Regions from separate parts of the Paenibacillus sp. FSL H8-0261 genome, predicted to be linked through region 3. Evidence: predicted binding sites of a transcription regulator. Region 3 holds the regulator's gene; each other region holds the start of a gene.
The links. Region 3 encodes Rex, which represses fermentation and respiration genes when NADH is low (regulators of the CRP and FNR family bind a similar motif). Its sites were predicted from a motif close to TTGTGAAATATTTCACAA; they were not measured.
Positions count from the first base shown of each region.

Region 1: the regulator Rex is predicted to act here: its motif matches at 1,868-1,885, upstream of MHI27_RS20560 (polymer-forming cytoskeletal protein).
Region 2: the regulator Rex is predicted to act here: its motif matches at 2,910-2,927, upstream of adhE (bifunctional acetaldehyde-CoA/alcohol dehydrogenase).
Region 4: the regulator Rex is predicted to act here: its motif matches at 3,719-3,736, upstream of nirB (nitrite reductase large subunit NirB).

Region 1 is NZ_CP150297.1:4,622,268-4,629,736, forward strand. Features, by position in the region: gene MHI27_RS20545 (LysR family transcriptional regulator) at 1-35, opposite strand, end outside; gene MHI27_RS20550 (histidine phosphatase family protein) at 192-809, shown strand; gene MHI27_RS20555 (hypothetical protein) at 874-1,119, opposite strand; gene MHI27_RS20560 (polymer-forming cytoskeletal protein) at 1,258-1,809, opposite strand; gene MHI27_RS20565 (LacI family DNA-binding transcriptional regulator) at 2,121-3,032, shown strand; gene MHI27_RS20570 (MFS transporter) at 3,082-4,347, shown strand; gene MHI27_RS20575 (hypothetical protein) at 4,371-5,123, opposite strand; gene MHI27_RS20580 (GNAT family N-acetyltransferase) at 5,120-5,608, opposite strand; gene MHI27_RS20585 (aminoglycoside phosphotransferase family protein) at 5,623-6,654, opposite strand; gene MHI27_RS20590 (ABC transporter ATP-binding protein) at 6,678-7,442, opposite strand; gene MHI27_RS20595 (FtsX-like permease family protein) at 7,458-7,469, opposite strand, start outside.
Region 2 is NZ_CP150297.1:5,050,400-5,057,868, reverse strand. Features, by position in the region: gene MHI27_RS22575 (carbohydrate ABC transporter permease) at 1-131, shown strand, start outside; gene MHI27_RS22570 (carbohydrate ABC transporter permease) at 133-1,005, shown strand; gene MHI27_RS22565 (ABC transporter substrate-binding protein) at 1,138-2,601, shown strand; gene adhE (bifunctional acetaldehyde-CoA/alcohol dehydrogenase) at 3,002-5,623, shown strand; gene pflB (formate C-acetyltransferase) at 5,877-7,469, shown strand, end outside.
Region 3 is NZ_CP150297.1:4,787,281-4,794,749, reverse strand. Features, by position in the region: gene dinG (ATP-dependent DNA helicase DinG) at 1-2,437, shown strand, start outside; gene MHI27_RS21315 (redox-sensing transcriptional repressor Rex) at 2,569-3,222, shown strand; gene MHI27_RS21310 (amidohydrolase) at 3,209-4,510, shown strand; gene MHI27_RS21305 (DUF5590 domain-containing protein) at 4,680-5,198, shown strand; gene MHI27_RS21300 (hypothetical protein) at 5,608-6,150, shown strand; gene MHI27_RS21295 (AAA family ATPase) at 6,143-7,469, shown strand, end outside.
Region 4 is NZ_CP150297.1:5,069,151-5,076,619, forward strand. Features, by position in the region: gene MHI27_RS22610 (formate/nitrite transporter family protein) at 1-783, opposite strand, end outside; gene MHI27_RS22615 (nitrite reductase (NAD(P)H) small subunit) at 836-1,156, opposite strand; gene nirB (nitrite reductase large subunit NirB) at 1,189-3,612, opposite strand; gene MHI27_RS22625 (hypothetical protein) at 3,831-4,541, opposite strand; gene MHI27_RS22630 (hypothetical protein) at 4,747-5,019, opposite strand; gene ric (iron-sulfur cluster repair di-iron protein) at 5,347-6,096, opposite strand; gene MHI27_RS22640 (hypothetical protein) at 6,297-7,028, opposite strand; gene MHI27_RS22645 (helix-turn-helix domain-containing protein) at 7,279-7,469, opposite strand, start outside.

The DNA.
Region 1 (7,469 bases), 170 kb from region 3:
ACATAATAAAACAATTTTAATACATGATAGTTCATCCTGATTTCTTCCTAACTATATAAAATAAAATCATTGTTTAACGGACCTTCGGCTTTCTTACTATAACTATACATTATGGATATTAACTATTATATATTGTTTATTTATAATTATTTATCTTATACTTACAACTATTCAAAAGGGAGGTTTCGTTAATGAAAGAGACAGTATTATTTCTAACCCGTCACGGGCAGACCGAATGGAATTTGCAGAAAAGAATGCAAGGTCATCAAAATTCAGCGTTAACAACCTTGGGTGAACAGCAAGCGGAATGGTTGAGAGAACGTTTGGAAGGTGAGAATTTAGGAGCCATTTATTCTAGTACTAGTCCAAGAGCATTGCATACTGCGCAGATTTTACGAGGAAATCGGAGTTTACCGATTCAACAGCAAGCTTCATTAATGGAAATTAACATGGGCATTTGGGAAGGAATGAACACAGATCAGATTGAACAAGAATATCCATTACAGTACAATCATTTTTTCACCAGACCTGATCTTTTTATTCCTCTAGCCCCAGGTGAGACCTATAGTCAGCTTGAACAAAGAGTAACGCCGACTATTGAGCGTATCATTAACGATAATGAAGGACATGAGGTACTTATTGTCACGCATCGGATGACCCTGAAAGTAATTATGGCTCATTTTCTCAATAAATCATTGCAGGAATTAGGGGAACTACCGGATATTCTCTCTACAGCATTGTGTAAAGTAACCCTAACTGACAACAATACAACCATCGATCTGTACGGCGATACTTCACATTATCAATGAATCCTTCTCAAAAATAAAAAAGGAAACTCCGATTTAAATGGGGTTCCCTTTTTAGACTTGAATTTTAAATTTCCACACTTTTGATTGTAAAGCTGCGGACCTTCATCCATTTTCCTGAAATAAATTCGTCAATTGTTTTCGTCTTCGGTCTAACACAAAAACGATGCTTGCTCCCTTTATCAAAACCAACCGCTTCAAAAATCAGGCCGTCACCTATTTGCTCCTTAAAGAACACTTGCTTAAGTCCCAATCTATTTAACATTTCAAGCTTTACACTTTCGATATATGTGCGTGAATACTCCTTAGACATATGTGTTCCTCCTAGTAGTGGTAGTAATATTATAAGTTCAATATTAAGAAAATCAACTGAAGATCACATAATCACAAAAAGAAAAAAGCCAACCCATAGTCTATGGATTGGCTTCTACTGTATAAGTTGATTACGCAATTATTTAACTTCTGTTGTTCCAGTCACTTTTCCATCAATAACAGCTGATGTTTTCAGATCTTCGCTTGCGAAATAGAGGTTACCATCAATAGTGGCGGTTTCAGGCAGAGTAAAGCCTTTCGCTTCTACATAAACATCGCCTTTAATCGTTCCGCCTTCAACTTTCAAATTCTCACTTTGTACTGTAAACTTTGGTACGGTTAGTGTATAAGTAGCAGTGATCTTGTGATCAGCATCTTGCGAATAAAGGGCAATCTTACGGTAGATGTCGCCATCTGCGGCTCCTTTATTACGGAATTCTCCAGCTACAACAACCTCATCAGGAATCGTTACATCATTTAGAATCGCAACAATCCAGTTTCCATCTTTGCTAACAGCCTTAGTAAATGCATCTGCTTGATTCACAATCGAAGCTGTAGTGACAGCATCTGTCTGCTCAGCAGCCGGAGCTGAAGTTGCCGCCGAATTGTTTGCTTTATCCTCATTTGCTCCACAACCTGCCAATACTGCTACCGAAACCCCAGCCACTAAAATCATTTTAAATAGTCTCATTTTCGATTCCCCCTAATTTTGATTATGAATTAATTATATATTAAAATTCTTAATAATTAAGTGAATAATTTCACAAATTTGTGTCAGTATCTAAAGCGGTTTCACAGCGCGCTCTCTTCCCGATTAAGATTCGTTCCCATGAGCCACACCTCTTCTCGCTGACTGATTTAGCTTCTTATATCTATTTACCCAAATTATAAAAATGAACACAAGCATCATTTGCTTCTTGGTATAAAGTCAATCGTTGACTCTTTTCAAGTGTTAATGATAATATTTGGAAATAAATATCTCAGCAAGGGAGAAGTTTACTGGTGAAAAAGACTACAATGAAAGACATCGCGCTACAAGCTAATGTCTCCGTTGCGACTGTAAGCTATGTTCTGAACCGCGTCGATAACCAAACCATTCCTGAGAAGACCCGCAATCAAATTCTGTCACTTGCCGAAGAACTTCATTACATTCCTAATCTAGCAGCCCGTTCGCTTGCCAATAAAAAAACGGGATTAGTAGGGGTACTTGTCCATAATTCTGCTTATATGCCACCTTGGAAACTCTATGCCCAGTTCACCTTTATTCGTGCTTTGGAACAGCGTTTAACGGATGCCGGATATCATACGCTGCTATATTCTCTTGGTACTGACCATCCTTCTCTGAATATCATCGTTGAAAGAAAGCTCGAAGCCGTCTTTCTGATCGATGTGCACGATGAATCCTTCTATTCGATTTCCAAACATTTTGTAGAAGGTATCCCCTTGATTTTGATCGACAGCATGATTGAAGATAAGCTGTTTAAGCAAGTTCTTTACAATTATCGTTCAGCTCTACGGAAGGTAATGCCGGAGGATCTTTCACAGGTTTGTTTAATTATGGAGAGCTTCAATAACTCCCTGCTCACTAACTTTATCCAAGATAGTCTTCCTTTACCTGAGAAAGCAATATTCAAAGTTCAAAATATGGAAGAATTGAATACAATCTTATCGGAGGGGATCTACAAAGAGGCCATAGTTATTAATGAGTTTATTGGAAGTTGTGTTGAAAAATCCGGGGTATTCGCACGTCTTTCTGTTCTATGTACCTGTAATTGCCCAGAAATGCTTGGAGAAGACGTTCAGAAATTCATATTCACTGGGGATAAATCAGCCACTGCTTTTGAACTAATGCAGGAGTTATTACATCGTCCTGACTACTCCAAACAAGAGAATAATCGTTATTTTGTTGATTAATTTTTTTTCGATATTCACTTAAACGTTTAAGTCGAGAGGAGAGTTACCTATGACAGATCCTGTATTAGCAAAACATGCATCCACCACCGCTCAATCCTATCCAACCCTTTGGGGAAACCGGAGATTTATGTTGCTACTCAGCTCCTATTCCATTTCTTTGTTTGGAAATACCTTTCACAGCATTGCTTTAAGTTTATGGGTACTTCAGACGACCGGAAGCGCTAAAATGATTGCCATTATTACGATAATCAATCTATTGCTCAGTTCTTTACTCGGATCGATAGGAGGCACACTCGCAGACAGGATCAATCGCAGAACCATTATGTTAATCACTGATTTGATAAGCTGCGGTCTAGCAGTTACGCTTGCTCTGACCATTTCCATGTCTTCTACATCATTCATTATCGTGGCCATATTAACGGGACTTACGACAGTCTCAGCATTATTCCAATCCCCTGCGTATCAAGCTTCAATTACCACTGTAGTTGGAAAAGAACATGTGCAAAAAGCAGTCGGGATTCTGAACCTGTCGGAGAACATCTGTAGGACGATTGGGTATTCGGCTGGAGGTATTTTTGTAGCAAGTTTTGGAGCGGCAGATGCCATATTATTTGATGGAGCTACATTTTTCGTTTCCTTTCTACTAGTTCTTGCTGTCCGCTCCCTTCCACTCCCAAACCGAGTGAATACCGGACCTAAAGAAGAAAGAAAATTCACACAGGATCTTGCGGATGGCGTTCGTTATATTTGGAGATACCCCTTCGCCCGAGCAATAATCATCATGCTTCCTACGCTCACTTTGTTCTTTATGCCTTCACTGATGCTAACGCAAGTTATGGCCGTCAAAGTATGGAATTCTAGTCCCTTTCAGTTTGGACTCATGGAAGCCTGTATTCCTCTAGGTTATATGATTGGTTCCAGCATGATCTTGTTTCTCGGCTCTAAATTAAAGAATCGCGGCTTCTTTATCATGACTGGACTGCTATGTCTGGGTCCCCTGTACCTCCTGCTATCGTTCGTCACTACTGCTGCCTTAGCCATTCCCATCATTCTTCTAATTGGCTTTATGTTCTCATTCTGTACATTGCTGATAAATACAATCCTCAGACTGGAAGTTTCGGAGGATATACAAGGTAGAGTCTTCGGTGTATTAGGCTCCATTATGAGTGTAGCACCCTCACTTGGTCTTACAGCTGTTTCATTCCTGTCCGATCACTTCAGTCCAGCCCCTGTCATGGGTTCCATCGGAGTCCTGCTACTACTGTTTGCTTTATTAACCTTGACCAAGTTAAAGGTGATTCGAAATTATAAGTAATTTTAGAACATATCTTATGACCGTTATCGCCCATTTTTCCTAATAACGCGCCTATTATGAAGCTCGATCAGTAATTGAACAACTATAATGATCAATAAGAAGATTCCCACGACACCTGTTAAAAATGGATAAATTAGAGGGAAAAATACACTTGGATAACTTTTAGTAATATCCGAATAGTAGCCCATACCCATAAGTGATGTACCCGAGAACTCGATAAGCTTCACCCCTAGATGATTGTCACTTCTTTGAGCATAACTCAGCACCTTTTCTTCTATACTGCCATCATGTGAGATCGTGATTATTTTCCATTTTCTCTTTTCCATCGGCTGACTATCATCTGTAAGTCTTTGGACTATATTAATTTCTTTCTCGCCAGTCTTTCGATCCGTAACAGTAAGGATATCTATCCATGAGAAATATCTGCTTCCTCGTTCCCGATTAGACAACCATATTTCATCAGGAGTTGAGATTTTTTGACCATTTAATAAAAACTGAACTTTCACAATATCACCAGGTGGGACACTCTCCTCTTCATCCCAAAGGGTCAATTCTGCTTTCCTGCCTGTATTTTCTTCTTGGATCTTAATATGCTTATCATCAACCGTTAGTTCTTGAACGTTTAACGTGTTATACCCTTTCTCAGCATGGTTGATCTCATAACGCTGATTGATTTGATCTGAAATCATATACTCACGGATATAGTTGAACAATGGGCTGAAAGAAATCGCTAGCAAGAAAAATGAAATCACCGATAAATAAATTATTTTTTTCATAATGAATCCTTGTGAGCGATCGTCAGCTTGAAATTTTGTCTTGAGCCACCTTCGAGGCCATTTGGAACCCCATCCTGCATAGGAAAGAAACCAAACTTCTGATAAAATCTTCTAGCAGGTTGACCCTCTGGATGATCCTCACCAAATGTAGTAACGAATATCTCTGCTGGGGTTTCGATACTTTCGAGAATATTGTTAAGAAGGGCTGTCGCAACTCCTTTATTTCTCTCTATGGCTGAAACAGATAACCACCCAATCTTGTAATTAGGGGCATTGGATGAAGAGAATAACACAGCTCCAAGTAATCTTGAACCTGGCGAACCATTGTTTTCTCGTACACAAAAAGCGCTTTGTCGCCTGATATTTTTTTCTAACGCTAGAGTGAAATTCGGATCATCTACCATCGGCCCAAAAAGGGACTCCACCTCTGCCGCCAGCTCCAGCCATCCTCTTATATCCTCCATAGTAGCGTTTACTACATTCATATATAAGTTCTCCTTTAGTAGTCTTGGTTACACCATTCGATACACTGAGGAATAAAGTGATCATAGTCATTTAAAGCAGTGATTATATTTATTACTTCACGGGTTCCAAGCTCTCGCTCCGCATCATCTGTACTCTCCAGTCCGAGTGATCGTCTGATATTATAAGCTAACCATTCTAGCTTCCCATGAAAACCATAGTTTAGCACGTCGGACCAGTTAGCATAAATCTCGCCACCTTGCTCCCGATAGGTACTAATAAGCGTGCAGAAAGCATCTTTGCTTACACTTCCCGATTCAAAGCCTGACCAATAAAGGGCTACATCTATTAGCTCTTGGGTTGGATGGATAGGTCCTGCTGCTTCCCAGTCAATAATAATGGGTATCTGATGCTCATCCCATAGTACATTTTTTTGATCTAAATCCCGATGGCTGATAACCATATGATTCAATAATTGTTCCGCTGAAGAATCTACAAGTTGTTCCCAATGATTTATTTGGTTCAGGTTATCTAATAGCAAGCTAGACCATTCCAAACCATCCTGTTTTGCTTTTAGTGCATATTCATTCCAACGAACAGTGGATGTATTTACTGCCTCAAGATTTTCATTAGGATGATGATCAAGAAGTGTAGCGAAATCGATCTTATGAATTTTAGCAAGGTTTTCGCCAATCTTTTTACAACACCCTATATTAATACCTCCTGATGACAATGCCTTACCTTCGACCCATGGAAATAATAAATAGAATTGACCCTCGAATTCATGCATAAAACTATCTTTGGACACGATAGCTGGTACTGCATTTATCCCATTTTGATAAGCCATATTTGAAACCTTTTCAGAAAGAGTATAGTTGTTCATGGCTGTATCCCGATGCATAATTTGAGGATTTAGAGCTTTCACTGCATAGAGCGCTTTGTCCGTTTGTAGACGATACATTCTGTGTAGAAGACCACCTGTTACCTGTTCTGGTTCATCTTTTAAATGACCTAACCCGTATTTTGCACATAGCATTTCGAAATTTAAGTTATAATTCAGATTTCCCATGTTATGTATCCCTTTCCTATCAATCAGAATCCCAACTTCAATAACCAAGCCGACAACTTCTCTTCCCGCTCTTTTAAGTCCCCATTTATGCGATTGAATTTACCAAGCCATTGCTCAGAAGCTATGCTGCCATCCAGCATATACAGGACACGTTCTGCCTGAGCAGCGACTTTCGCATCATGCGTAGCCAGTAGAATCGTTGTACCCGTCTGATTAATATCTATTAATATCTCCATAATTTCACTAGCAGCTTTAGAGTTCAGTGCACCTGTTGGTTCATCACCAAATAGAATATCAGGCTCATTGATGATTGACCTGCAGATCGCTGCTCTTTGCAGTTGTCCACCCGATACTTGTGTAATATCACGTTCAGCGAGTGCGGAGATTCCGGTTTTTTTCATTAACTCAGCGGCTCTGTTATTGATGGTTCTACGACTAACGATTTTAGCTCGATAAGCGGATAAGATGATATTGTCCCGAATAGTCAGGTTTTTTAAAAGATGCATCTGCTGAAAAATAAATCCCATTTGATTTAAACGCAGTTCAGCTAATTCACTCTCAGAAAGACCACTGATGTCCTGCCCTTTAAAAACAACACTTCCTGAAGTCATCCGGTCCATGCCGCTGATCGTATAGAGCAATGTTGATTTCCCTGAGCCAGAAGGCCCCATTATAGCTACGAATTCTCCCTTTGATACCTGTAGATGAACATCTTTTAATACCGTCTGCGGGGTTCCTTGCCCGGTTACAAAGGTTTTATTTAAACCCTTCGTCTCTAATATGAACATACTACCACCTCACCCTCATTCGACAAT
Region 2 (7,469 bases), 260 kb from region 3:
CGCTGTTGATCGTGAAATATGCATTTACAAGACTCGATTATGGAACAGCTACTGCGCTTGGCATGTTAATGTTCATTGTCCTAGGTGGTTTGGGCATTTTACAGTTCAAGCTTAACAAGGAGGACTACTAAGATGAAGAGCGCAGATAGAGGAATTCTTTCAGAACACGATTTGAAAAAAACAAGTAATAAGATTGTTTATGGCTTGATGTGCGTAGTCATTTTAGTTATGGTTTTTAGCATGCTGTACCCGATTTGTATGACGTTATTCAACGGGTTGAAGTCGAATCAAGAGGTGAATTCATTCCCGCCTCATTTTTTCCCTCAGGAATGGCACTTCAGCAACCTTAAAGACGCGATGAACTACATTGATCTACCCATGTTCCTTAGAAACACCATTTATATCTTTTTAGGGAATATGGTCGTGACTCTTGTGGTTTTGGGAATGTCAGCTTTTAGTATTTCTCGTATGAATGTTCCTTACAAAAGAGCTATTTACTTCTTCTTTCTGATGACATTGTTTATTCCGGCGACCAGTTACATGATCCCGAACTTTGTCAATTTGAAGGAGCTCGGATTGCTGAATCAGTATGCGGCTTTCTGGTTGCCAGCGGGTGCGAACACTTTCTACTTTCTATTGTTAAAGAACTTTTTTGACGGAATTCACCCGGAAATCTTTGAAGCAGCACGAATTGATGGGGCCTCTGAGCCGAGAAGCTTTTTCTCCATTGCCGTGCCACTATCCATTCCGATTTTTGCTACATTAGCGATCTTTATCTTTTCTACCGCATGGAATGACTGGTTCTGGCCATCTCTGGTTATGCACAGTGAAGAGAAATATACGCTTGCGACAGCCATTTATAAATACGTTATTAATGTGAAGGCACTCAATACTAATATTAAATTTGCAATCCTGTTTATAGTATCCTTGCCTCCAATCATTGTCTTCTTGATTTTCCAGAAATTCATTATGCGTGGGGTTGCTTTGTCGGCAGTGAAAGGATAAGCAATTATCGACGAATTTAACCATGGATCGTAAACATGCACATGAAAGGAATATAAATGCACCTCGTTTGTAAACGGTTTCTAATTTATGATCGATATGTAAGATAATTATGAATTGAAAAGGGGAGTTTCAATGCGTAAGTACTCTAGCGTTCTACTAAGCGTACTTGTAGCCGGATCGTTGCTATCTGCTTGCAGCGGCAACAATAACGGAAACACAGCGGGGAACAAAGGCGGGGAAGCATCTGCTGCGCCAACAAATGCTGTAACGGATAATACAGCAACCGCTACGGATGCGCCAGTGGATGACATTACTCAAAGAAAAGTGACGATCAAGATTCACTATCCAACACCTGACCTGACTGAAATAAGAGCACAGGAAGACGACAAAATCAAACGTTTCCAAGAGGTATATCCGAACGTAGAAATCGTTAAAGACGACTGGCAGTACAATGTAAGTGAAATAGGAATCAAAATGGCTGCGAATGAAGCACCAACCTTCTTTAATACTTTTGCTACAGAAGCTAAATTCCTGGTTGAAAAGGGCTGGGTTGCTGACATCACAGATCTGTGGAACAAATATGAATTTAAAGATCAAATTAACACCGTGCTTCAAAATCAATTTATTATCGACGGCAAAGTTTTCGGAGTAACACAAAAAGGTTATGTAACAACCACTATGATCAACAAAAAAATGCTGGATGAAAAAGGCGTAGCCATTCCACCTATGGATTGGACTTGGGATGATATGCTGAACACGGCTAAAGGCGTAGCTGATGCCAAAAAAGGTATTTCCGGAATTGCTCCAATGGGTAAGGGGAACGAAGCAGGTTGGAACTGGACCAACTTCCTGTTTGAAGCTGGCGGAGAGATTCAAAAAATTGAAGGCGGTAAGGTTATAGCTACATTTAATTCCGATGCTGGCGTTAAAGCACTGGATTTCTACAAGAAACTTAGATGGGAAGCTAACGCGATTCCACAGGACTGGGCACTTGGTTGGGGCGATGCTGTAGGTGCGTTCCAACAAAGTCGTACAGCAATGGTAATGGCCGGGTCTGATGGCGTTATCGAGCAAGCGTTGAACCAAGGTGGACTGAAACCTGAGGATGTGCTTACGTATCCTATGCCAGCTATGGAAAAAGGCGGAAAGCACACAGGGGTACTTGGTGGTGACTATCTAGTAATTAATCCAAATGCTACGCCAGATGAACAAGAAATGGCATTCCGCTACATTACTTTTGATTATTTCTCTGACAAAGGTTTGGAAGCGCTGGATGCAATTCTTCAACAACGTACAACCGATGGCAAATACTTTATCCCGCCGCTCTTAGACTACTACTCAGCTGATTCTGAGTTTGGTAAGAAGACCAAAGCGGTTTATGACAAGTACACAAATGTATACCAATATAGCCCTGACATTATGGGACTTTTGGATGGTAAACCTGAAGCTCAATACAACACACAGGACTATTACGCAACCATGTCCAATGTTATTCAAGAGCTGTTCTCCAAAAAAGGAACGGATTCCAAGAGCCAGTTAGAAGCAGCAGCTAAAACAGTGCAAGAGAAATTCTTTGATACGATTAAAGCGGAATAGTTTAATGCAAAAACCGGCCCCTTTGGGGTCGGTTTTTTGTTGTGAAGATTTATAAATTTATAAATCTTCAGAAATAGTGATAATCAATTGGAAATTATTACAGTGTAGGGAAATCGTAATTGACTGTGATGAAGAGAATACATTTTTGTGTACTGATTTTAGATATATGGAATAAAAAGGAGCTGAAATTTTGCTTATTAAAGTATAATTCTAAGATTTAAAGGGTTTTATAGCACATAATATGGTAAAAAGACTATAATATGATCGAATGAAAGCGCTTTGAAAACAAATCAAAAAAACTTTATACTTTGTGAAAGATTTCACTATACAAGGTGGAAATCATGTGATAAGATAAATGTGTAGAGAAAAACAACTAAAAATTGACAGGAGGACGAGGGAGATGGCAGTTAAGAACGAAGTCGCCGCCCAAGTTAAACAAGTTACCGCTGAAGAGTATATTCAGAATTTAGTGGATAAAGCAAAAAAAGCGCATGAGGCGTTCATGGCGCTAGACCAAGAGCAAGTTGACACAATCGTTCATGCAATGGCGTTGGCTGGACTCGACAAACATATGTACCTCGCAAAATTGGCCGTAGAAGAAACTGGACGCGGCGTATACGAAGACAAAATTACGAAGAACATCTTCTCAACTGAATATATCTGGCACGGAATTAAATACGATAAAACAGTAGGCGTTATTGAAGACAACGCTTATGATAGCTTCCAAAAAATTGCTGAACCCGTCGGAATTGTTATGGGTATCACACCGGTAACCAACCCTACATCCACCACGATGTTTAAAGCGTTGATTTCGATTAAGACACGGAACCCTATTATATTCGGTTTCCACCCATCTGCGCAAGAGTGTAGTGCAGCTGCTGCAAAAATTCTTCATGATGCTGCCGTGAAAGCTGGCGCTCCTGAGAACTGTATCCAATGGATTGAAATGCCAACAATGGACAAGACAAACGCATTGATGAACAACCCAGACGTTGCTCTTATCTTGGCAACTGGTGGTTCTGCAATGGTAAAAGCAGCTTATAGCTGTGGTAAACCAGCACTTGGCGTAGGCCCTGGTAACGTACCTGCTTTCATTGAAAAGAGCGCGGATATTGATCAAGCCGTAACGGACATCATTCTTTCTAAAACATTTGATAATGGTATGATCTGTGCTTCCGAGCAAGCTGTTATTATCGAAGAACCAATCTTCGATCAAGTGAAGAAAAAAATGATTGCTAATGGCTGCTACTTTGTGAACAAAGAAGAAGCTGCCAAACTGACTAGTGGAGCAATGAATGTAGATAAATGTGCGGTTAACCCAGCAATCGTAGGTCAATCCGCAGTGAAGATTGCTGAAATGTGTGGCATTCAAGTCCCTGCCGGCACAAAGATTCTGGTAGCAGAACTTGAAGGTGTAGGCACTAAATATCCACTTTCCGCTGAAAAATTAAGTCCGGTTCTTGCTTGCTACAAAGTTAAGAATGCAGATCAAGGTATCGAACGCGCAGCTCAAATTGTTGAATTTGGTGGTATGGGACATAGCTCGGCTATCCACTCCAACAACGAAGAAGTAATCATGAAGTTCTCTAACCGTCTGCAAACAGGACGTATTCTCGTTAACTCGCCTTCCACACATGGTGCGATCGGCGATATCTATAACACTAATATCCCTTCGTTGACTCTGGGCTGCGGATCTTATGGACGTAACTCCGTGTCGCAAAACGTTACAGCAATCAATTTGATCAACGTGAAAAGGGTGAATCGTCGTACCGTGAATATGCAATGGTTTAAAGTACCTGACAAGATCTATTTCGAAAAAGGCGCTACTCAGTACCTGACCAAAATGCCTGATATCACACGTGTCGCAATTATCACTGACCCAATGATGGTTAAGCTTGGATATGTTGAAAGAGTTGAACATTACCTGCGTCAACGTCAAACTCCTGTAGCTATCGAAGTGTTCTCTGAAGTTGAACCAGATCCATCGACAACTACAGTTGAAAAAGGTACTGCAATGATGAACAGATTCCAACCGGACTGCATTATCGCACTTGGCGGCGGTTCCCCAATGGATGCTGCAAAAGGAATGTGGTTATTCTATGAACATCCAGACGCAGACTTTAATGGTCTGAAACAAAAATTCATGGATATCCGTAAACGGGTATACAAATTCCCTAAACTTGGTAACAAAGCTAAGTTTGTAGCGATTCCAACTACTTCGGGTACAGGTTCGGAAGTAACATCTTTCGCAGTTATTACCGATAAAACAACTGAACAGCACACCAAATATCCTTTGGCTGACTACGAGTTAACTCCAGATGTGGCTATCATTGATCCAGAGTTCGTATACAGCTTGCCAAAAACTGCAGTTGCTGATACAGGTATGGACGTATTGACACATGCTATCGAAGCTTATGTATCTGTTATGGCGAGTGACTATACTGATGGTCTAGCTATTAAAGCGATCCAACTGGTATTCCAATACCTTGAAAAATCAGCGCTGGAAGGCGACAGAGTAGCACGTGAGAAAATGCATAACGCATCAACACTTGCTGGTATGGCCTTTGCCAATGCATTCTTGGGTATTAACCACAGTTTGGCGCATAAATGGGGCGGACAGTACCACACTGCTCATGGTCGTACTAATGCGATCCTTATGCCACACGTTATCCGCTACAATGCTAAAAAACCTACGAAGTTCGCTTCGTTCCCTAAATATTCGCACTTCGTAGCTGATGAGCGTTATGCTGAAATTGCCCGTATTCTGGGATTGCCAGCTCGCACAACTGAAGAAGGTGTAACTAGCCTGATCAATGCTATTCGCGATATGAATAAAAAATTGGGCATCGAAGAATCGTTCCAACAACTGGGCTTTGATCCTAAGGACTTCGAATCCCGCGTAGATTACTTGGCTGACCGTGCGTTTGAAGATCAATGTACAACTGCCAATCCTAAGCTGCCACTGGTATCTGAGCTTGCTGATGTATACCGTAATGCGTTCTACGGAAGATTTGATAATTAATAAGTGGTTAAATAGAGAATAGGATAGTTGTGGACTTAGATAAAGGTGACAAATATCACTCGAAAGGTGATATTTGTCACAGTGTTTTTATAGAAAATAAACTAGAATGTTTATATAAACAACGGTCCCACATATGAAATGTTGATTGTGAAATTTGGAACAACCACATCTTTTTGGGGATCACGAGACACGGGATCAACCTTCAAGCCCGCGATCTCTACAAATATAATAAATATAGATGGAGGGATTTAGCATGTCGGTGATTGAAAAAGAAGTAAATGAAGTGAAATCCGGTTGGAGAAGTTTTACAAAAGGTAAATGGTCCAAGAAAGTTGACGTTAACAACTTTATCGCTAGTAACATTAAGCCTTATGAAGGTAACGAAGAGTTCCTCGTAGGTCCTACTAGTAACACAACTGAACTGTGGAAGATTATTTCCCAACTGAGCAAGGAAGAAAGAGAAAGAGGCGGCGTATGGGATGTTTCCCTAGATACTGTCTCCACAATCACTTCACATGCTCCAGGCTACATTGACAAGGACAAGGAACAAATTGTAGGCGTGCAGACTGACGCTCCTTTCAGACGTTCCATCCAGCCATTCGGCGGGATCAAGATGATGGTTGATGCTACGAAGGCTTATGGCTTCGAGCTTCCACAAAACATCGTTGACATGTTCACGAACATTCGCAAAACGCATAACCAAGGCGTATTTGATGCATATACACCAGACATGAGAGCAGTGCGTAAATCCGGCGTTATCACAGGTCTTCCTGATGCTTACGGCCGTGGACGTATTATCGGCGACTACCGCCGCATAGCTCTGTACGGTATTGATTTCTTGATTAAAGACAAAAAGCAACAACTAGCTGAGCTTGAAGTTGATTCCATGACAGAAGAAGTAATTCGTTTACGTGAAGAACTGTCCGAGCAAATTCGTGCACTGGGCGAATTGAAAGAAATGGCAGCAGCTCACGGTATGGATATTTCCAAACCAGCGACGAACTTCAAGGAAGCTACTCAATGGGTATACTTTGGATATCTGGCAGCAGTTAAAGAACAAAATGGTGCGGCGATGTCCCTGGGACGTGTTTCTTCCTTCCTAGACATATATGCAGAACGCGATATTGAAGAAGGTACTTTGACTGAAGAACAAGTACAAGAAATTGTCGATCATTTCGTAATGAAACTGCGTATCGTGAAATTCTTGCGTACACCTGACTATAATGACCTGTTCTCCGGCGACCCTACTTGGGTAACTGAATCCATCGGTGGTATGGCTGAAGATGGAACCACTCGTGTTACCAAGAACAGCTTCCGTTTCCTGAACACCCTGTATAACTTGGGTCCAGCTCCTGAACCAAACTTAACTGTTCTGTGGTCCGAAAGATTGCCTGAAGGCTTCAAAAAATATTGTGCTAAGGTTTCTATCGAAACTAGTGCAATTCAGTATGAAAATGACGATCTAATGCGTCCATACTGGGGTGACGATTATGCTATTGCTTGCTGCGTATCTCCAATGCGTATCGGTAAACAAATGCAGTTCTTCGGCGCTCGTGCCAACCTGGCAAAAGCTTTGCTGTATGCTATTAATGGTGGTAAAGACGAAAAATCCGGAGCACAAGTTGGACCGGAATTCCCAGCGATCACTTCTGAATATCTGGATTATGACGAAGTAATGAAACGCTTCAAACCGATGATGGAGTGGTTGGCTAAGACTTACGTTAACACTTTGAACATCATTCACTATATGCATGACAAATATTCTTACGAACGTATCGAAATGGCACTGCATGATCGCGACATTCTGCGTACGATGGCTTGCGGTATCGCTGGTCTGTCCGTTGCA
Region 3 (7,469 bases):
CGATCGTCCGCATCAGGCAGACAGTGATGCTCTCGCAACTGCTCTTGTATTGCTGAAATGTCTGGAGGAGCTCTACGATTTGCCTCTGCTGACGATTCAGAGACTCTGTGAGCTGTTTACGGAAGAGGATAGTGATCTGGGTTGGTATTTTGATGGTCTGCTGCGTGAACGGGAAGCGGAGACGCTTCAGCCCGAAGGTGATCTGACTTTCTATCGTCAATTAGCGCTTGCTGTAGGAGACTGGAACGAATTAGCTCCACCTCGAGACGAGCATGCTGAAAATCCACTACACAATTTATCTTTTACAGATTATATGGATGAAGTAACGAAACGACTTAAAGAAACTTTGCCACAGTATGAAAGCCGAGAAGCTCAGGATATTATGATCAATGAGGTGATGACGGCACTTGCCGAAGACAAGCATCTATTGATCGAAGCAGGGACAGGAACCGGTAAATCCCTTGGTTATTTATTGCCTGCCATATACCAAAGCGTACGCACTAATGAAAAAGTCATGGTCAGCACTCATACTATTAATCTGCAGGATCAATTGCGTGAGCGTGATATTCCTTTGTTAACGCAGGTAGTTCCTTTTCCATTTAAAGCTGCAATTTTTAAGGGCAGAGGGCATTATTTGTGTCTTCGTAAGTTCGAACATAAAATTAATAAAAAAGACTTTATAAGTCCGAGGGAAGATGCGCTTACTGCGGCTCAGATGATCGTTTGGCTGACACAAAGTGAATCAGGAGATGACGAAGAGCTTAATCTAAGTGGACGTGGCGGAGATTTTTGGGAGACGGTGGCAAGCGATACCGATTCTTGTCTGGGTCGCTCGTGTCCCTGGTTCCGTAAGTGTTATTATCATCGGGCTAAGCATGAAGCTGGTATTGCAGACGTGGTCATTACGAACCACTCTAAACTTTTCGCAGATGTTAAGGCTGGGCATCAACTACTTCCGGCTTATGAACATCTTGTAATAGATGAGGCCCATCATCTGGAGGACGTGGCTGGCAAGCATTTAGGCATGCATATGAAGCATTTCACGGTGGCACATACACTATCGCGTCTTTATAAGGATAGTCGAAATGGCCAACTTCCTACACTTCGCCAAATGCTTCAGTCATCAGGCAGTGAGGAAGCTTCTGAATGGAGCGGAGTGATCGATAGAATCTATCCGGACCTTCTTACCGTAAAAGAAACCTGGGATCTGCTTAGTGATAAACTATTCAGCCTCTTGCCGGAACGCAGCGATGCAGCGGCGGGAGAAGCCGGCCAGTTAGTCATGCGGCTACTTCCTACCCGTAAACCGAAAGATTGGGATGAATTGGTTGCTTTAGAGAATACTATGAATCTGACATTAAGCGAAATTATCCGTAAAGGTGATAAAATGCTTAATGAGATGCGAGATCAAGAAGGTCAATCTTCCTCAGATAGCCTAGTTACCGATATTAGCGGCTTATTTAAGGATTTAGCTTCTATACGTGAGCAAGTACGGTTTTTTATGGGATTAAATGATGAGAATGTAGTATATTGGCTGGAGGCGAATGGAAATTATCGCAGTAAATCGCTACAGCTGTATGCCGTTCCTGTTGATGTTAGTACTCAGCTTAAGGAGCTGTTTTTCGACAAGAAGAAAAGTATCGTACTAACTTCGGCGACACTCTCTGTGGATAAATCTTTCCAGTTTATGATTGATAATCTCGGACTTAATGAAGCTGCGGAAGAGGGGCGTCTGATGACATCACTCCTGCCTTCTCCCTTTAAGTATCGGGAGCAGGCGCTGTTAGTTATTCCGCGGGATTTCCCAAGTGTGAAGGGGAGTGTAGGCGATGCCCGATTTGTCGATACACTCGTACAGTCACTAGCAGAAGCAGCTATTACAACACGTGGGCGGATGCTTGTCCTGTTTACTTCTTACAAGATGCTACGCCAGGTTTACGATCCTCTGAAAGAGGCTCTAGCCTCACAAGAGATCACGGTGTTAGGTCAAGGCGTGGAGGGGGGCAGCCGTAGCAAGCTGATCCGCCGTTTTCAGGACAGTGCAGCTTCTGTACTGTTAGGAACAAGCAGCTTTTGGGAGGGTGTAGATATTCCAGGTGAAGCATTAACATGCTTGGCCATCGTGAGACTCCCATTTCAACCGCCAAACCACCCCCTAGCGGAAGCGAAGTCTGAGTTATTACAAGCCCAGAAAAAGAATCCGTTCATGAAGTTGTCTGTTCCTCAGGCGGTTATTCGCTTCAAGCAAGGATTTGGGAGGCTGGTACGGACAGCGCAAGATCGGGGTATTGTTATTGTGTATGACACAAGGGTGATCGAATCTCACTATGGGAAGTATTTCCTCTATTCGTTGCCTGGCCCGAAAATGGAGCATATGCTTACGGATCAAATGGTTCCTCGTATAGCGGAGTGGTTGGAAGACGGAGGCGTTTCTTGAAAAGAACGTCATCGATCTTATTAATCACTCTACAAGGAAGGGCGGTATAAGAATACCGCTCTTCCTTGAGACGAGGTGCAGATATTTCGATAGGATTTGAACAGAATATCACTTAAATTAGGAGGTAAATTATGAAATCGGATAAAATATCAGAAGCCGTTGTTCGCAGACTTCCTGTGTACTTGCGTTTCTTGAATGATCTCCAGAAACGTGAAATATTAACCGTTTCCTCACAAGAACTAGGACAAAAACTTGATTTAAATCCTGCTCAAATTCGTAAAGATTTAGCTTATTTTGGAGACTTTGGTAGAAAAGGTATCGGGTATGACGTAACTTATCTTATTGAAAAAATCCGTCATATTCTGAAGCTGGATCAACAATTGAATGTGGCTTTAGTAGGTGCTGGTAACCTTGGACATGCATTATCTAATTACAATGCTTATCTGAAAGATACTATGAAGATTACCGCTATATTTGACTCCTATGCACCTAAGGTAGGGCGGAAAATCAACTCTCTTACCGTTCAACCGATGGAGGAGCTTGGTCAGACGGTTCGTGAGCAAGGTATTCGAATTGGGATAATTACTGTGCCTGATTCAGAAGCGCAGAATGTAGCAGATATTCTCATTGAGTCTGGCATTGAGGCGATTTTGAATTTTGCACCAGTGATTCTAAAAACACCATCGAATATCCGGGTTCATGCTGCCGATTTTACAACGGATTTGCAAAGCCTTGCTTATTATTTGAAAGACGGAAAGGAAGAAAGCGGAAATGAAGAGCAGTAAAACGATTATTAAGGGCGGGCGTTTTCTTATTCCGGGAACGGATGAGCCGGTTCTGAGCGGATATATGACTATTGAAGATGATTTGATCACTTACATAGGAAAAGAAGAACCTTTAATGGAAGATGATGTGCAAGTTGTTGATGGCAGTCGTCTGCTGTTTATGCCAGGTCTGGTAAACACACATGGCCATGCCGCAATGTCATTGCTTCGTGGTTATGGAGATGATTTAGCACTTCAGGTGTGGCTTCAAGAGAAGATGTGGCCGATGGAAGCGAAATTCACTGGAGAAGATGTATACTGGGGAACCTCCTTGTCGGTACTGGAAATGCTAAAAGGTGGTACTACAACCTTCTTGGATATGTATGATCATATGGATCGAGTAGCAGAGGTAGTCGAATTATCAGGCATCCGTTCCGTACTGATGAGAGGCGTAATCGGATTATGCCCAGAGGAAGTACAAAATCACAAGCTTGCGGAAGCGATTTCTTTTGCACGAAATTGGCATGGTAAGGCTGATGGTAGAATTACGACGATGATCTCGCCACACGCCCCATATACTTGCCCACCGGACTTCTTTGTTAAGTTTGTACAAGCGGCACATGATTTGGATTTACCGATGCATACCCATATGTCCGAGACCAAACGCGAAGTGGAGCAGAATGTGGTGGATTACGGACTTCGGCCTGTAGCGCATTTAGAGAAGCTTGGAATGTTCACACGTCCGTCTATTGTTGCACATGGCGTTCATTTGAATGATGAAGAGATCGAGATACTGGCTCGTCATGATGTAGGCGTGTCTCATAACCCAGGAAGTAATCTGAAACTGGCTAGTGGAGTGGCTCGGGTTACGGATCTTCTAAAGGCTGGTGTGAAGGTGTCACTGGGTACAGATGGTGCGGCAAGCAATAATAACCTGGATATGTTTGAAGAGATGCGTCTTGCAGCCCTCATCCATAAAGGTGTAAGTGGTGATCCGACGGCTGTCCCAGCTCCGGAAGCGCTGCGTATAGCTACAGAGTATGGCGCAAAGTCTATCTTTTTAAATGATGTGGGTAGACTCGCTGTTGGCATGAAAGCGGACTTTATCGCGATTGATATAGACCAGCCGCATTTGCTACCACACACAGATCTGTTGTCTCATGCTGTATACTCTGCCAGTGCCAAGGATGTTGAGCATGTATGGGTGAATGGTAAACAGGTTGTAAAACACGGAGAATGTGTAACGCTAGATGAGGAAGCAATCCGTCGTAAGGCACAAGAATCATTTGATGGACTGCTTAAACGGTAGTCTAAGATCATAACGAATAACTGAAAGGCTGTGACTTTCTGCGATTGCAAAGTTACAGCCTTTTGTGTTTCTGATAATTAGATCATTGAATTGGATATGAAACTTTGGATAAACACACAGGTGTGTTATATAATCAAAAAAGATATATTACTAGAAAGGGAGCTGTACCTTGAAGAAAAGGAAAAAATGGATCCTCCTGGGGTCAGTTCTGATTCTGCTCCTTCTGTTCGGACTTATCCAGTTCTATGCTTATATTATGAAAGATCAATGGAACGAGCGAGATATCGCTAAGGATGTCGCTAAAACCAGTGCTGGTCTGACAGAGGTAACCAAAGCGCAGAAATCCGTGTGGGATGAAAATGCGGTGTACTGGGTCTTAACAGGGAAGAATGAAGCCGGGACCGAGTTGATGGTTTGGGTACGTTTTACTGTAGACGGGAAGTTTGCTGAAGGAACCGACGCAGTATATGCTGAAGAACTAAGTAAAGGAACCTCTGAAGCGAAAATACGTAGCCTTATAAAAGCCGATCTTCCGGACATCAGCATTGAGCGGTTGTTGCCAGGAGTATATAACGGGGAGTATGCTTGGCAGCTTTTTTATAAACAAAGCGGTCGATATTATTATCAATTTTATCGGTTCTCAGATGGGGCTCGAATGGGTGAAGGTTACAGTTTACCTAGCCGTTAAATTAAACAAAAGCATTATAGGAGAAACAAGCGGACCATTTATGGTTCGCTTGTTTTTGTTCCGATGACATATTATTTGATATACTATAAGTATACGAAATGTGATATACTATAAGAGTAGTTTTTATATATTGGGATTTAAAGATTCATGCGAAAAAAGGCCTGTTAGTTAAGAGTAACAGCCCTTTTTTGTCGAATTAAATCAATAAATTTAATAAAATGGAAAGAATTAAAAAATAAAATTTTAAATATCTTCACACTTTTTTTCAATATAGTATATACACCTGTGATATACTACTGTTTGTAATTAGAACAGTGTTAGTAGAACGTCAGGCTCTGATGAGCTCTTAGCAGCTATGACTTTGGATCATTCTGTTTACATTTTTTCATCTTTGAGAGGAGGACGTTTCTTGAAATTACGTCTTGTACCTGTACTGATAACGTCTCTACTGTCGGCTATGCTATTATTCGGAGGATTCTTTTTGTATCGTCAGTTTGCTTTACAGGAACCGCTCCAAAAGATTGTAACCGGATTTGAGGGAGTAAATACTTCACATATTAGTATTAACCGCGATGAGGTCACTTTGAAACTTGATTTGCAGCCGGGCACGAATTTACGTGATCTAGTATCGTATGTATCCAAAGAAGGAAAATCAGTGATTGAAGGACGTAAACTTAAACTCGATGTGGAGCAAAATTCAAGTGAACTATTGGATGATTACTGGGATAAAGCGATGTTCTCTGTAGCTGAAGCCATGGAGAGCCGTAAATATACGATTATACCTACAGAACTTGATAGATTGAAACAGCAAAATACGGAATTTAAAGATGTGATAGCATCTACTGATATCGACGACAACAATGTGTACGTAAGCTTGAGTAATGGAAAAGAAAGCAAATTTATTATTTTGCCGCGAAAACCTGCGACCTTGGGGGTATGGAATAATGCCTAAGTACCTTAAAGAAATTTTACTCGGATTTATTCCTGTGCTGTTTATTTTCATGGCCTTTTTAGGTATTAATATATTCCCGATTGTTATAGCAGCTGGAATGCTTACTGCATTACTTATAATTGCTCATTTGCGTGGCGGGCTTACGGTGAACGCTGGTGCTGGAAAGAAACGCAAGAAGGAAGGACCTTCAAAGCTCACTTTTGAAGAAATAGGTGGCCAAGATAATGCGAAGCAAGAGCTTCGTGAGGCACTCGATTTTTTGATCCGGCATGAGGAGATCAGTAAATTTGGGATTCGTCCTTTGAAAGGGATTCTACTCACTGGCCCTCCAGGAACAGGTAAGACCCTTATGGCCAGAGCAGCTGCCCATTATACAAACTCTGTATTCGTGGCTGCATCAGGCAGTGAATTTGTAGAAATGTATGTTGGTGTCGGGGCCGGCCGGATCCGCGATTTGTTCAAGGATGCCCGTAACCGTGCTGTTAAGGAAAATAAACAGAGTGCCATTATTTTTATTGATGAAATTGACGTAATCGGCGGTAAACGTGAAGGCGGCCAGCAGCGTGAATATGATCAGACCTTGAATCAGCTGTTGACTGAGATGGATGGTATTTATAATAACGAAACTCCGCGTATTCTACTGGTAGCTGCAACAAACCGGAAAGAAATGCTTGATTCGGCATTGCTACGTCCTGGACGCTTCGACCGTCATATTCAAGTGGACATGCCTGACAAAAAGGGCCGCAAATCGATTCTCGAATTGCATGCGAAGAATAAGCCTCTTCATACAGAGGTGAGTCTCGACAAAATCGCTGAAGAAGCCTATGGCTTTTCCGGTGCTCAGCTTGAAAGTGTCATGAATGAGGCTGCGATTTATATGATGCGTGAGGACTTGACGAAAGTTGAGCAGCGGCATCTGTCGATGGCGATTGACAAGGTAATGATGGGTGAAAAAACGGATAGAGAAACAAATCATGAAGAGAAAAAGAGAGTCGCCATTCATGAATTGGGACATGCCATCATGGCAGAGCTCCTACGTCCCGGAAGCGTTAGTCAGGTTACGCTGACTCCGCGTGGGCAAGCCCTTGGTTATGTGCGACATAATCCTCAGCAAGAGCAGTATTTGTACACCAAAGATTATCTCGAAGATCAGATTATGATTGCACTTGGTGGAGCAGCTGCTGAAGAAATGTATTATGGTGGACGAAGCACAGGTTCACGCGGTGATTTCGATCAGGCGCTGAATATTGTGGAAACGATGATGAAGTCAGGTTTAACTTCGCTGGGTATCGCTAAGCTGGAAATGGTTACCACTGAAG
Region 4 (7,469 bases), 280 kb from region 3:
GGTCTGAGTACCACGCACGGGAGAGATCATCCAGTAGGCCATACCGACGAATACGCCACCGCCAATTATATTTCCTAAGGTAACAGGAATCATATTGTGGATCCATCCGGCAATTGTAACGGTGTCAGGGTGATTCGGGAGCAACACAGCAACACTCAGCAGCGTCATATTAGCCACACTGTGCTCATATCCACTCGCAATAAAGGCAAATAAACACCACCAGATTAGAACCAGCTTGGCAGTTTCACTTTTGGCGCGTGAGGCCATCCATAGCGCTAGACAGACCAGCCAGTTACATAGAATCCCACGGAAAAATAGCTCTGAAAACGGAAGGCTCATTTTCTTGGCTGCAGCCGCAAAGATCAGATGCTCTGGGGGAGCCGCACTGAATAGCCCAGTTCCTCGAATCAAAAGTGCTAAAATCACTGCCCCTATCACATTCCCTACAAACACAAGCACCCAGTTCTTGACAGTATCCCAGATACTTGTTCTACCAGCAAGTGTACTAACCGTAAAGAACATATTATTTCCGGTAAACAGCTCTGAGCCTGCAAACACAACAAGAGTCAAGGCAATACCGAAGGATGCACCCATAATGAGGGGTTGGAAAGGCGATTTGGCAGCCGCTAGAGGCGCTCCCAGCGAGAAAATAAGGATAATCCCAATGCCTACATATGCCCCTGCCAAAAGGGCTGCTAGAAAATATCTTGGTAAACTTTCATTCATTTGGTCTCGCTTGCTGACTGCCGCCTCGACAATGTTCTCCACACTTTGAGTAAACATAATACTCCACCCCACCGTTTTCTATTTCATCCTTTACTACAAGCTTCGGTGTCTACAAGCTCACTGTCACAATGTCTCCGACAAGGGAGACTGGATAAGTCATAACGATACCTTGATCCGGTGCCTGAACTTCACCCGTGCGAAGATCTATTTTCCAATCATACAGTGGATCATAAAGAAAGTGACCCGAAACGATCCCTTCCGCAAGCGGCCCCCCTTTTGGATGAGGGCTCCGATTCTCAAGTGCATAGATCGCTCCGTCAGAGGTACGAAATACAGCCAGCTCCACATTTCCAGCAATCACCACACGGCCAATCTGCAGCAGGAAATCCTGTACTGATCCTATTGGATACGTTTGTATTGTCTTATTCATTGGTCTCTCCCCTTCTGTGTGCGTTATATCCGCTAGACTCTTGTTTCTTCAAAAAGCGCAGCACGAGTGCTGCTGTCATTGAGCATTTTTTTCCAAGGATCCGTAACCTGAGTCAGAGCAAAGTCAATCCGTGCGGCCAGCTCTTTGCGGTTATCTTCATTATTCAAAATAACCATTTGAATCCGCTCAAGTCCCATACGCTCAACCCACTCGGAAGTTCTCTCCAAATAATTGCCGGTCTCACGGTAATATTGCATCACTGCGGAGCACACTTCGATCAACTCTTCATCGGTCTTAATTTTGCAGAAGGAGTCTGCGATCCGTGGCTTGATCCCACCGTTACCACCGATAAACACTTCCCAACCACCATCATTTCCAACGATGCCAATATCCTTCGTGCAGGATTCCGCACAGTTACGTGGGCAGCCGTTGACAGCTATTTTAAACTTGGCAGGAAAATCAAGACGTTCATACTTACGTTCTATGAGCGCGCCCATTCCCAGCGAATCTTGTGTGCCAAAGCGGCAGAACTGGGAGCCCACACAAGTCTTAACCGTACGCAGGGATTTGGCATAACCGTAGCCTGAAGGCATATCCAGCTCTTCCCATACCTTAGGCAAATCTTCCTTCTTCACACCGATTAGATCCAGGCGTTGCCCTCCAGTTACCTTCACAACTTTCACGTCATATTTAAGGGAGACGTCGGCGATTTTCTTCAAATCCTCCGGCGTAGTTACCCCACCATACATGCGTGGTATCACGGTGTAGGTTCCATCTTTTTGAATATTGGCACCCATTCTTTCATTTACAAATCGGGATTCTTTCTCATCTTGATGGGTATCAGGGTTCATCATCCCTAGATAATAGTTAATCGCCGGACGACACTTGGAGCAGCCTTCCTCTTGTTTCCAACCGAGTACATTCATGACCTCTTTTGTTGTTTTAAGACCTTTAGCTGTAATTTCAGCAACAATTTCATCACGGCTAAGCGTTGTGCACCCACAAATACCTTGCTTAGCAGCTTGCTGGAAACTGTCACCTAAGACAAATTGCAGGATTTGTTCTACTACGGGTTTACAACCACCACAAGAGCGAGTAGCGCCAGTGCATGCTTTGATCTCATCCACAGTAGTAAAACCATGTTCAGTGACAGCATCTACGATCGCTTTTTTAGTTACACCATTACAGCCGCAGACAATTTCTTCGTCCGCCATTGCTTCTACGGATGTGCTCTTCTTAGCTCCGCCACCGCAGCAGCCTGTTCCCATAACCTCCGTATAAATCTCATCGGTCATTACCGCGCCTTGTTTTACTAGCTTTTGCAGATTCGCGGACTCCGTTACATCACCGAACAAAACCGCACCGACAATCACATTATTTTTGAGCAAAATTTTCTTATAAGTTCTCTTCCATTCATCTTTGCTTGAAATCACAGTGTGTTCAGGAGAATCCAAAAACTCACCTGCAGAAAATACATCCACCCCAGATATTTTAAGCTTCGTGGAAACAATCGAACCTTCATAAGGCTTGGTATCGCTACCACATAAATGTTTAGCTAGAACCATGCCTTGTTCAAATAGTGGAGCCACCAGTCCGTAACACATACCGCGATGCTCAGCACATTCGCCGATGGAATATACATTCTGCATGGAAGTTTGCAAATAATCATCCACCACGATCCCACGATTTACGGAAATTCCACTATCTTTTGCCAAGGTCACGTTCGGTTTGATTCCAACAGCCATTACCACAAAATCTGCAGCAAGCGTACTGCCATCACTAAAACGCAATCCACTTACTCTCTGTTCCCCGCTCAATTCTATCGTTTGTTTGCCCATAGCAAATTTCACGCCTTGACGCTCAAGCTCAGCTTGCAGCATCGAGGAGGCATTCCGATCAAGCTGACGCTCCATCAGATCTTCCATCAAATGAACTACGGTAACATCCATACCAAGGTTCACAAGACCTTTTGCCGCTTCCAACCCAAGCAAACCCCCGCCGATGACAGCCGCTTTGCTGTATTGTTTGGCCGCTGCCAGCATCGCATCACAGTCTGAAATATCCCTGAATCCTACAACGCCCTCTTTATCACTGCCAGGTACAGGTAAAATAAACGAATTCGAGCCTGTCGCAATAATTACCTTGTCGTAGGGGACTATCATCCCACTATCCGTAACAACTTGCTTCGAGCCTTCATCAATTCGTGTGACCGTTGTTCCCGTGTGTAGAGTTATATTATTGTCTTCATACCAATTCCAGTCGTTTAGGATGATATCATTAAGGGTCTTACTTCCTTCAAGAACATAAGACAACATGATCCGATTGTAATTGGGGTGAGGTTCACTTCCAAAAACCGTGATGTCATAAGCTCCTCCCAGCTTCAATATCTGCTCAATCGTACCTATGCCTGCCATACCGTTGCCGACTAATACTAGTTTTTCTCTTATCGTTGTCATGGTTAGGTGCCTCCTCAAGCTTATGAATACCTGATCAATTTCTCTTCTACATATTGGAATTATACGGTTCAAATTCAAGTCGTCATTGTGATTGCAGTCACTTCGATTGTGAATATTTTCACACTTTAGTGTACTGATAATTGTTAGATATCTTTTCCACATAAAAAGCCAGATTAACGATTCTGAACAACCGTTGATCTGGCTTAATGTACGTTTTTTTAGCGTAAAGTCAATAAAATCTCCAATTCATCTTGAGCCCTGAGCTTCATATCCATTCCATCATCGAGTAGTTGTTTTCCGTTCACCTTCAGCTTCCATTCTTCATTACTAAGAGGAGTATAATCGTCGACGGAAAGCACCTTTTTATTGTCATCGGCCAACTGTACGCTACTACAGCTTTTGAGCAAATCTCTTACAGTTAAATCCTCTTCAAATAACATAATATACGTATGATGCAAGTCTACTTCAACACTTCCACCGCTCAAGGTCAGCCTTACAGTTTGAAGTGGTGCTTGATGGTCCTTCGACTTCGCGGTGAAGACTAGCTGTGAATCATACCCTACAGTATTATTCCAATCCGCATTCCCAATGATTTGACCGCCCATCTGAAGCTCCCAAACCATTCCCGCCTCTAGCGAAAAATCCTTTACCGAAACAATGCTTGAGTTATCCTCAGCAAATGTGGCAACATTACTACCTTTCAGTAGCTCCATGATCGATATTCCATTTCTATAACTCCCACTAAGTAACCTATCTGATGGTTTAGTAAGCAGCTCATTAACTCCAACCCTTATTGATATTGTCGGTCCCTCTGATCCTGCCACACCATTATTAGCATTACTATTGCCGTCATTGTTAGTAGAGCATCCACCTATTATGAATACAATGACTAATCCTAACATCAATTTCCACAAAGATCGCATGGGCATCCTGGCACCGCCTTGTCCCGCCTAATGACCATATAGCGTCTCAGGCTTGTAAAGTTATGTATACTGTCTTTTTAAGGATAACTTAAACAAGCCATGTTCTCAAATAAGTAATAACAAGCTTACTTCGCAGTATCTTTAATTATCTCCCCAATGATATTAAAAATTGGCAAAAAACTTTTGAAAGCTAACCTTTATCTCCCTCTTTTTACTCATTCGGCGTCATTTCGCATATTCTGAGGGATTTATCCCCTTCTTTTTGCTCATTTGGCGTCATTTCATATATTCTGGGGGATTTATCCCCTTCTTTTTGCTCATATGGCGTCATTTCACATTTTCTGGGGGATTTATCCCCCTCTTTTTGCTCGTTCGGTGTCATTTCACATATTCTGGGGGATTTATCCCCTTCTTTTTGCTCATTCGGTGTCATTTCGCATATTCTGGGGGATTTATCCCCCTCTTTTTGCTCATTTGGCGTCATTTCATATATTCTGGGGGATTTATCCCCCTATTTTTGCTCATTTGGCGTCATTTCATATATTCTGGGGGATTTATCCCCTTCTTTTTGCTCATATGGCGTCATTTCACATATTCTGGGGGATTTATCCCCCTCTTTCTGCTCATTCGGCGCTATCTCGTAGTCCGCTTTTAAGCAATCCTTCCGCCATCCATCCATCAATCGATCTTACCCATATTTTTCACGATCATTTCTTCTACCTTTTTCAACGGAGTTATCCGCATTTCTTTACTTTCTATAATTCCCTATAAAAAAAGCCCCCTAAGGGACTCTTTAGAACGCTATTCACCTTCACTGAAACCTAGGGAACAATATATTATTCTCCAAATGTACGTGTTCAAAAGTCATACTCTCCAGCTCTTCCAGCCGGGCATATGTCAATCGATAGGTAGTGCAAGCATGCGCCGGTGGAGTGAAATCATCTGTTATACTACGTATTTTTCTCAAAATATCGCCCGCACCATCATGCTCACTCTCCAGCTCAGACAATGACTCACGAAGCGATGTCAGGCCTTCTTGACTAGGATTAGCAGCGTATGTCAACAGCTTAGGAAACTCATCTTCTTCTTCTTTAGCCGTATGCTCAAGTAAATCTTCCTTAAGTGTGTTGAACAAGTTATATAACTCCACCAAATGGGGAGAATCCCCGCCATGCACTCGATACACCTTAGTTACATTTTGGCTAATGAGGGGTAGCTCTTCACGAAGATAACGGTGGTGTTTGTTAATAATATGGTCAATTAACTCTTCTGAAGGTGCAGTATTCCAAGCGATTTCCTCTTGGGGTACTGGATACTCTTCGAACAGCTTGTTTAGATCGCCGATGATTATCTCGTGATCCAGACCACGCTCAGCAGCTGCATCAGCAAGAGGTTTAGCTCCACCGCAACAGAAATCAATCCGTTTTGCTTTGAAATAATCTGCCGCTTTAGGGAACTGTAATACAATATCCCTCACTAGTGCATCTGGGGTAAACCCAGCCTGTACCGATTGTGCTTGCTTCGAATCCGAAATACTATTATTAAGTTGTTTAGTTTCCATTATAGCTCCTCCTTGGGTTATGGGATTAGGTTCTGAATAAATCTTATCCACTTCTTCACCTTAACCCTGAAAGGAACTTTGACTTGTGATTGTACGCACGGAAATTGTATCTTATTTTTGAACGAAATTGGAGATGGATGTACATGCAAAGTAAACGCAAAAAAGCACCTTTGCCTACAAAGGTGCTTTTTCAACTCACTTTATTGCACATAAGCCTGCATATACGTCCGCTGTCCCTTTGAATCCTTCAAATAAGGTCCCAATCCGGCAAAACGGGAGTGATCCATATAAACACCGGTCATCCATCTGCCTTCCGTCAAGCCACCATTCCATTTAAGGACAAGATCAGGTGCGGAAATCCATTCCTGAAAGACTCGTATATTCTGATCTTTGTATTCTTTACATGGCTTAGACCGCTCAATAAGGTGGAACTCATTAAGATAAGTTGGAACGAAATAAGAGGATATCGTATGCAAATCATCATCGTCAAAAAAAGGCTCGTCGCCTAAAAAGGGTTTGAATAATACGGTATTCTCGTACATGGACCAAATTAAGGCTTGAAGCACCATACTCTGGCGAATGCCGTTATGAAACTTATATTGTCGCCCATGATTCGCCGCATTTACATCCTGTGGAGGTTCCGTGGACTCCAGACAGTGCCGTTCACAACCAATACACTTCCAGCCGGTCGGACTTTGAATCCATTTTTGAAAAATAGTCCCACTATCATTGTTTCCTTTGTAGAGTGAAGAGATAATGCTGTAAGGCACGCCAATCCACGCATCCCATAAGGAATCAGGAAGATGGCTATGCAGCATGAACAACGTCTTGTCATAGATGAGCTGTACTTTGATAGAAGCATTCTCTAGCTCAGCAACATCCTTTTTTCCATACGTTATTTCCCGGGAAAACAGGGTCGTCTTCGTCTTCATCTCCCTCGCCTCCTAATAGTTTTGCTATGCCTGTACTCCAGCTGAGTAGATTTGAGCAAAAACCAATACGCGAGCGTTTCCATTCAAGGATCATACAATGTTTTTCTATTATATTACAATTATTTTTAAACTGTGCAAGTTTTTTTCAAGCATAAAGGATTGGAACAAAACTGTCACTGTCTAATATTTAGAAATTGAAAAGCCCCTTTTCCACCATTCCGGAAAAAGGGCCACAACATTACTGTGAATTTTAGTCTACCCAGCTCTCAGCCCAAGACTGAATCTGCTGCATAACAGGCTGCAACGCACGGCCTTTGTCTGTTAATTCGTACTCAATACGTACGGGTGTTTCTGGGTATACATGCCTAACCAGGATACCCTCACCTTCCAAATCCTTCATCCGCTCGGACAGCATCTTATCGCTCATTGAAGGAATGAGGC